2 regions of the Parajatrophihabitans canadensis genome follow, and region 1 is predicted to be linked to the other one. Evidence: riboswitches for the same ligand, from Rfam matches in the RefSeq annotation. Region 1 holds a riboswitch; the other holds the start of a gene.

What was found. A riboswitch is a leader RNA that binds a small molecule or an ion and turns the genes downstream of it on or off. The one in region 1 is predicted to bind cobalamin.
Region 2: it holds a riboswitch for cobalamin, as region 1 does, so the genes downstream of both, bluB (5,6-dimethylbenzimidazole synthase) here and ACSMXN_RS14560 (putative cobaltochelatase) in region 1, are expected to answer to the same signal.

What each region holds. Positions count from the first base shown of each region.
Region 1 covers NZ_CM132445.1:3,003,162-3,007,578, reverse strand. Annotated here, with positions in the region: gene ACSMXN_RS14560 (putative cobaltochelatase) at 1-1,795, opposite strand, end outside; cobalamin riboswitch at 1,998-2,123, opposite strand; gene cbiE (precorrin-6y C5,15-methyltransferase (decarboxylating) subunit CbiE) at 2,187-3,470, shown strand; gene cobM (precorrin-4 C(11)-methyltransferase) at 3,467-4,216, shown strand; gene ACSMXN_RS14545 (cobalt-precorrin-6A reductase) at 4,218-4,417, shown strand, end outside.
Region 2 covers NZ_CM132445.1:2,583,243-2,587,659, forward strand. Annotated here, with positions in the region: gene ACSMXN_RS12565 (AAA family ATPase) at 48-1,919, shown strand; cobalamin riboswitch at 1,987-2,181, shown strand; gene bluB (5,6-dimethylbenzimidazole synthase) at 2,271-2,909, shown strand; gene ACSMXN_RS12575 (DUF5703 family protein) at 3,023-3,253, shown strand; gene ACSMXN_RS12580 (M20/M25/M40 family metallo-hydrolase) at 3,299-4,417, opposite strand, start outside.

The DNA of each region.
Region 1 (4,417 bases):
CACTCGCAATCTGCTGCTCGGCCAGTAGCCGTGCTGCGGGCGCTGGATCCTGACCGGCCGTGTGGCGACCATCGGTGACGACAACCAGCAATGGACGGCGTAACGGATCGCGCATGCGCTCGACTCTCAACGTCTCGTGTGCCCGCAGTAGGCCCGCGGTCAGGGGAGTGCGACCGCCGGTTGGCAGGACCTCGAGCCGGGTTGCCGCCGCATCGACCGACGATGTGGGGGGCAGCAACAAGTCGGCGTCCTGGCCGCGAAAGGAGATGAGCCCGACCTTGTCGCGGCGCTGGTAGGCATCGAGCAACAGCGACAGCACTGCGCCTTTTACCGCGCTCATCCGTGATCTGGCTGCCATCGATCCGCTGGCGTCGACCACGAACAAGATCAGATTTCCCTCTCGGCCTTCCCGGACGGCCTCGCGAAGATCGTCTTTGCGGATCAGCAAGCCCGGTCCAGTACGTCCACGACGGCGCTGATGGGGTGCGGCCGCGATTATCGTGGCATTCAGGTGAATGTGCTTGACCGCCGCAATCGGCGGCTGGGCGCGCGTCGTGCGGCCGTGATCGGTCTCGGCGCGAGACCGGCGTCCCGCCGCACCGGCTCCCAGGCCCGGAACCTCTAATCTGCGTGCGCGAAACGGCGCTGACGGGGCGGCGACGCGCTCGCCCGATCCTGACGAGTTGTTCGGGCCGCGTTCGGTCGAGTCGGTGTCTGGGGTGTCCGGCCCCCCGCTGGGCGGAGCGTCGCTGTCGCTATCGGCCCGGTCGGTGGGCGCCGAGGTGGGATCGGGATCGGGATCAGGATCAGGTTCCGGAGGACGGGAATCGGCCAGCGCTTGCTCCAACTGATCTTGATCGAGACCTGGCGCATCGAAAGGGTTCCGTCTGCGGCGATGCGGCAAAGTCAACTGGGCGGCGATTCGTACGTCCTCTTCGGTGACCTCGCGCCTGCCCTGCCAGGCTGCATGCGCCGATGCGGCCCGCGCGGTGACGATGTCCGCTCGTAGCCCGTCGACGTTGAAGGATGCGCACACTGCGGTGATCTGCTGCAGCGCCTCGTCGGAGAGCTCTACCTCGGGTAACAGCCTTCTGGCCTCGACTATGCGGTCGCTGAGCTCGCGCTCGCTGTCGGCGAAGCGCTCGAGGAAGAGTGCTTGGTCTGCATCGAAGGCGAGCCGGCGCCGCACCACCTCGGCCCGCAGCGCGGGCTCTCGAGGCGCAGATACCTCGACGGTCAAACCGAAGCGGTCGAGCAGCTGCGGACGGAGTTCTCCCTCTTCGGGGTTCATCGTGCCCACCAGCAGAAAGCGGGAGGCGTGCCTTACCGAGACGCCTTCTCTTTCGACGTAGGACGTACCCAGAGCTGCCGCGTCCAACAACAGATCTACCAGATGATCGTGCAGCAGATTGACCTCATCGACGTAAAGGACGCCGCGGTGCGCGCCGGCCAGCAGGCCCGGCTCGAAAGACTTGACCCCGTCGGTTAGTGCCCGTTCGATATCGAGTGAGCCGACCAGGCGGTCCTCACTGGCACCTACGGGCAGCTCCACAAGCCGGGCCGGTCGGATCGCAACAGGTTGGTCTGGCGAATGCGGACCATCTGGGCAGGCAGGGTCGGGTTCGCCGGGATCGCATTGGAATCTGCAGCCCTCGACGATCGCGAGTCTGGGTAGCACGGTCGCCAGCGCGCGAACCGCGGTTGACTTCGCCGTTCCTTTTTCGCCCCGGACCAGGACACCCCCGATGGCGGGCGAAACTGCGTTGAGGATCAGCGACAGGCGCAGATCGTCCATGCCGACCACTGCTGTGAAGGGGAACTGCGACACGCGGTGAAACTCCTGACGAATGGAACGGCTCGGCTGGCTGATTGCGATCAGGACCGCTCAGCCGCGGGCAAACGTGAGCTGCGAGGCTGGTGCGGGCTTCACGCTACCCCTCGGAGGGTACGTGAATGCTCTTCATGAGGAGCCTCCTTCAGGGATTCTGCGTCCCTACTCGTCGGGCGTCGTCAAGGCGCAGTGTCTGACTCGGATGCCGACCGTGTCGACCGGATCCATTCACAGTGGCGCGACCGTGCTGGATTCTCACCAGCTTCCTATCGCCTTGACGCGGTCTTCACCCTAATGATCGCCAGCATCGTGAGTCAACGTGAGGTACCCGTCGCATGTGCGGCAGACTGCACCTGTGCCAGATCCCGTGGTCCCAGAGCCGCCACTCGAGCCGCCGCTCGAGCCGCCAGTCGAGCCGCCACTCGACGCTTCGCTCGAGCCGATCATCGTCGTCGGCATCGGCGCGGACGGTTGGAATGGCCTGGATGTCAGCGCGCGGTCTGCTTTGGCCAGCGCAAACGTCGTAGTCGGCGCCGCACGGCAGCTGGAGCTGCTACCGCCCGAAATCGTGGCCGAGCGGCGCGCCTGGCCCGCTCCGCTGCTTCCCGCCCTGCCAGCCTTGGTCGCTGAACGTGCAGCGAAGCGTTTGGTCGTGTTGGCGAGCGGCGACCCCCTTCTCTTTGGCATTGGTGGCACGCTCGTCCGTCATTTCGGCGCTGATGTGGTTCGGGTTTTGCCTCATGTGTCTTCGGTCTCATTGGCCTGCGCCCGACTTGGTTGGCCGGTCGAGGAGGCTGACGTATTCAGCGTCGTCGGGCGACCAACTGCCGCCCTCCAGGCAGCGTTCTACCCGAATCGTCGGGTGCTCGTCTTGTTGGAATCATCAGTGCAATGCACGGCAATCGCCGCCATGCTCGTCGGGCTGGGCTTTGGCTCGAGCACCCTCACGATGCTTGCCCAGCTAGGTGCTCCGGGTGAGGCGTCCTGCCGGACGACGGCGGCCGACTGGTCGCCCCAGGCCGACCATTCGCTGGCGATATTGGCGATCGAGCTCCGATTGGACAGTGGTGTCGTGCCGATCCCGCGAGGCCCGGGACTGCCGGACTCGACATTTGAGCATGACGGTCAGATCACCAAATCAGAGATCAGGGCTGTCACGTTGGCGGCGCTGGCACCCTTACCCGCGCAGCTCTTGTGGGACGTCGGTGCCGGCTCGGGCAGTGTTGGTATCGAATGGCTGCGTAGCTATCCCGACTGCCGTGCAATCTCAATCGAGCCTCGTCCGGACCGCGCCGCACGCGTGCGCAGGAATGCCGACGCACTCGGTGTTCCAGGCATTCAGATTGTCACTGGTAAGGCGCCGGGGGCGTTGGCAGGTCTAGCCGCGCCGGACGCCATCTTCGTTGGCGGGGCGGTCTCGGTGCCCGGTGTTCTCGAGGCATGCGTAGCCGCCCTGAGCCCAGGTGGACGGCTCGTCGCAAACGGTGTGACTCTGGAGACCGAAAGTGTTCTTGCTCGCTGGCACGCTGAACGAGGCGGCTCACTCGTCCGCATCGCTGTTCAGCGTGCTGAGCCGGTAGGGGACTTCAGGGGTTGGCGTCCAGCTATGCCGGTTACGCAATGGACGTGGCGCGCGTGACGGTCCATTTCATCGGTGCGGGTCCCGGAGCTCCGGATCTGATTACGCTGAGAGCTCAGGCGATTCTTTCTTCGGCCACGGTTTGTCTTTATGCGGGGAGCCTCGTTCCGCAAGCGGTTCTGGCCCACTGTCCGCCCGGTGCGGAGCTCATCGACACAGCAGGCATGACATTGGATGAGATCACTGCTGCGCTGGTGCAGTCGCACCGGCAAGGTCATGACGTCGCCAGGTTGTGCAGCGGTGACCCGTCAATTTTCAGCGCGATGGCTGAACAGATGCGACGCCTGGACGCTGAGGGCGTGCCGTACGACGTGGTACCGGGCGTGCCCGCATTCGCGGCTGCCGCGGCTGCTCTCAAGCGCGAGCTGACGGTGCCGGGGGTAAGCCAGACTGTCATCCTGACTCGAACCGCAGAGCGCGCGACGCCGATGCCTAGTGGTGAGCAGCTGCCCGCCCTCGGCGCGGCTCGGGCCACGTTGATTCTTCATCTTGCCGTACAGCGGATCGGCGTAGTCGTGTCCGAACTGATTCCGCACTACGGAACTGACTGCCCGGTTGCTGTCGTTGCCTACGCCAGCCGCGCCGACGAGGTCATCTTGCGCGGCACCCTGGCCGATATCGAGAGTCAGGTCAGAGCGAGTGGTGTCAAGCGAACCGCTGTCATCGTGGTGGGCAAGGTTCTCGCGGCCGCAGGCTTCCCAGACAGCTACCTCTATTCCGCTGGCCGGGAACGATCCGGTTCCTGAAATGCGAATTCTCCTGCTGGGTGGCACTGGCGAGGCCCGTCAGTTGGCGGTCGAGCTGGCTGACGGGTCCGCTTCGACCGGAATCCAATGGGTTTCCTCGCTGGCGGGCAGGGTCAGCAATCCTGCATTGCCTGTGGGCGATGTGCGAATCGGCGGTTTCGGGGGCAGTTCAGGACTGGTCCGCTACCTCATCGAGGGTGG
Region 2 (4,417 bases), 420 kb from region 1:
TCGCAGCTTTCTGTGCAGCCGGATTGTGGCAAGGCCTGGGCTCGACGTTGGCAGCCGCGCTCGCCGATGCGGACATCCGGACACCCGACGATGTGACTGCCGAGGCTCTGTCGACGCTGCCCAGAGTCGGTAAGTTGCGAGCCGGCCGACTTTTCTCCGCCTTCATCGCTGCCCAGCCGGCCTATGACCTCGTCGCCTTGCTGCTCGCCGCGGGGCTACCCGCGAGATTGGCTGGAAGGCTGGTGGAAACCTTTGGCCCAGGGGCGGAGCGGTTGCTCAAGGATGACCCCTGGCGCTTGCTCCAGCTCACCGGAGTAGAGGTCGCCGACGCCGACGCCCTCGGGCGCGCAGCGATTCCCGGTGTACTGCAAGGCGATCCCCGACGCTCACGCGCGCTCGTCGGCTGGTCGCTCAGCCAGGCCGCTCGCGAGGGCCACACCGTCAGCACGGTAGAGCAAGTCACGGTGGATCTAGAACTTCACCGAGTTGCCGATCCGGCTAAAGCCATCGCCGATGCGTGCGCCGGTGAGGTCGTCGAGGCCCTAGATTCGGTGGTCGATTCTCAACTGGCTCTCAAACGGTATGCCGAGGCCGAACGCGCGATTGCCGAGGCGATTCATCGACTTACTGATACCGCCGCACTTATCGGAAAGGCGCGTGCCGGCAAGCGGCGAAAGTCTGAGGTCATTGATCCTGATGCGCTCGACTCGGTCCAGCGCTCTGCCGTCGACAACGCCCTTGACCACGGTGTCAGCGTGTTGACCGGTGGCCCGGGAACGGGAAAGAGCCGCACTGTGGCGACGGTCGTCCGTGAAGCGGAACGGATCGGAAAATCGGTGGCTCTGGCGGCGCCGACCGGACGCGCGGCCAAGCGCCTGGCCGAGCTCTGCGATGCGGAGGCCACAACGATTCACCGTCTGCTCGGCGTTCAGCCGCGTGCGACAACGGGTACGGACGGCACCAGCGCTATCGTCGATTTCTCAGCCGGCTTTTCGCGCGGACCTGACTGGCCGCTCGATCAGGATCTTGTCGTCGTTGATGAGGCCTCGATGCTAGATGTGGAACTCGCCGCCGCGCTGCTGCGTGCGTGCGCGGACGGTACCCACCTGATGATCGTCGGCGATGCTGCCCAGTTACCGTCAATCGGGCCTGGCCAGGTGCTCGCTGACCTGATTGCCTCGGCCGTCGTCCCTGTCGTTGAACTTACGACGCTTTACCGGCAGGACGCGGGCGGCGCGATCGCGCGCCTGGCCACCGCAGTCCGTGAAGGTGATCTGCCAGCCGTAGATTCGCCAGATCGGGAGGTGGTCATCGTCCCAGCGCGTGGCTCTGCCGAATGCGCGCACCGCGTCGTACAGCTCATGACGGACTCGATCCCCCGGGCGCTCGGTATCAAAACCGAGCAGATACAGGTCGTGACGCCGGTACACAAAGGTCCCGCCGGCACGATCGCCCTCAACGCGGCCCTCAAGGCGAAACTGAATCCACCCGTGTCTAAACAGCTGTTCGGTCGATTCGATGTGGGAGATCGGGTGGTCGCCACCGCCAACCACCTCGAGGTGACGCCGACAGGGTTTGCGAATGGCGAGGTCGGAGTGGTGACCAAGGTCGCCGACAAGGTCGTGACGATAGATTTCGGATCCGGGCCGGCCGAGGTTACCGGCAAGGTGCTCGCCGACATCAGTCACGGTTGGGCCATCACTGTCCATCGCGCACAGGGCTCGGAATTCGGTGCGGTGATCGTGGTGCTGCCGCCCGAAGGTGGCCGGATGTTGTCCCGTCCGTTGGTGTACACGGCACTGACGCGGGCGCAGCGGCATCTGTCAATCGTCCATGGCGCGGGGCCAGCGGTGGCCCGCGCTGTCCACGACATCGGATCAAAGCCGCGACGAACCGCCTTACGCGATTTCCTCGGCTGAACCGGCCTTCGCTACGGCGAGGATGATGGCCGCAGCTTTGTGATCGCAGCTCGAAGGCTAGGGTGCCATTTGGCAATACCTGCGAGGTGCCCCGTCCGGGGAGAATCGGAAAGCCGGTGCGACTCCGGCACAGGGCCCGCTGCGGTAACCGGCTAGTCAGAGATCACGCGCTTTGCGCAGTCACTGGGCTCAACGGCCTGGGAAGGCGATCTCGCGACAGCGATCCGGAAGTCCGAAGACCGGCCTCGCTCAGAATGCCGCCTCGGCGGCCGGATGCGGGAGCCTGCCATGACATCGACGCCACAACGGACTGACAACACAACACAAGCGCGAGCTGCGCTGCGCCCACTTATGGACGTCTATGACGCGATCGAGCGCCGGCGCGACGTACGAGCCGAGTTCACGGGTGCGCCACTCGATCCTGACAGCCTGCGGCGCGTCTTGGGGGCAGCGCACTCAGCGCCGAGCGTGGGCCTGACTCAGCCGTGGGATTTCGTCATCGTCCGTAGCCAGGAATTGCGACGGGCCTTCAAGGCGCATGTATCAGAGGAGAAGCGCGTTTTCGAGCAGTCGTTGACAACGGTGCAGCAGCGAACCTTCAGCCGAATCAAGATAGAAGGGATCATGGACTCGAGCGTTGGCATCGTCGTCACGTACGACTCTGAACGGGGTGGTCCGGCGATCTTGGGACGGCACGCAATTGCCGATGCGGGCTTGTATTCCACCTGTTTGGCGATTCAGAACCTGTGGCTGGCAGCGACGGCAGAAGGACTCGGTCTCGGCTGGGTCTCCTTTTACCGGGAGGAATTTCTGCAGCGCCTGTTGAAGATTCCGACGCAAATACGCCCGGTGGCATGGCTGTGTGTGGGTCCCGTGTCTGAGCTCGCCACCATTCCCGATCTGGAACGGCACGGCTGGCGTGCTCGTCGACCGCTTGCCGATGCGATCCACAACGACTGCTATGGCATCCGATCTGATGGAACGATCTGAGGCACGGCCACCGCGCGCATCGGCGCGGTCCGATCCCCGCATATTTTGGCAAAGTGGGCTCAGATCCGCTCCCGGGTGCTGATTTCGATGACATCTAGAGGCACAATTGCGGGATGCCGACAGAGAACAGGGCGGACTCTGATCCAGACTGGGAGTACGCACCGCTGCGCATCCCCTCCGATGTCACGAGGGTGAACGCGGCGGTGCGGCTGGCGTTACACGCCGAATATGGCGGCTGGGAACTCGCTCGAGTCCGCAAATACGAGGACGGCTCCCGTCAGATCCTGCTCAGACGTAAACGCCGCTTGGCTGATGCCCTGCCGATGCCGGGTCTGATCGCCTAACCCGGGTTCAGCTGGCGCTGGCCTGCCAACCGCTACGAACGTGGCTCAGCACGCTTTCAGGAACCGATCGAGAACGCGCACGCCAAACTGCAGCGCATCCACGGGCACGCGCTCGTCGATGCCGTGGAACAGTGACGAAAAGTCAAGATCGGCAGGCAAGAGCAACGGCGAAAAGCCGAAGTTTCGGATACCGAGTTGCGAAAACGACTTGGCGTCCGTGCCGCCCGACATCAGGTAAGGCACCGCGATCGCGGACGGGTCCTCGGCCTTCAACGCCGCCGCCATGGCATCGACGATCTCGCCGTCGAACTCGGTCTCGACTGCTATGTCCTTGGTGACGAACTCCCTGGATATCGAGGTGCCAGGCGTGGCGGCCGAGGCGATGATCGCATCAATCGTCTCGAACAACTCCGGTTCATGGCCAGGCAGGAAACGCGCATCAATTGTCGCCTCCGCCGAAGACGGAATGACGTTGGCCTTGTATCCCGCGGACAACATCGTCGGGTTCGCCGTATTGCGGAGGGATGCACCAATCATCCGCGCCATACCGCCGAGTTGCGGCAAAGCCGAACCTGGATCGTCGGGATCGATCGGCAACCCGGTCACGGTGGCGATTCGACTCAAAAACTCGCGAACAGTCGGAGTCAGGTGGACGGGAAACTCGTGCTCCCCGATTCGAGTGACCGCGCGCGCGAGAGCCGTTACGGCATTATCACCGTGCACCATGGAGCCGTGCCCCGGTCGCCCCTCTGCGCGCAACTTGAGCCACCCGATGCCCTTTTCAGCGGTTTGGATCAGATATAGACGCAGGTCGCCCCCAACTGTCACCGAGAACCCGCCGACCTCGCTAATCGCTTCGGTGCAGTCGGCGAAGTAGTCAGGATGATTGTCGACCAGCCAGTGCGCACCTTTGAGGCCGCCGGCTTCTTCGTCCGATACGAAGGCGAGGACGATGTCGCGGTCCGGTTGGATGCCTCGCCGCGACCAATCCCTGACCACGGCAAGCGTCATCGCGTCCATATTCTTCATATCCACGGCGCCCCGGCCCCAGACATAGTTGTCCTTCACCTCGCCTGCGAACGGGTCAACCGACCATTCCGATTTCTCGGCCGGAACGACGTCGAGATGGCCGTGGATCAACAGCGGCTTACGATTCGGGTCCGT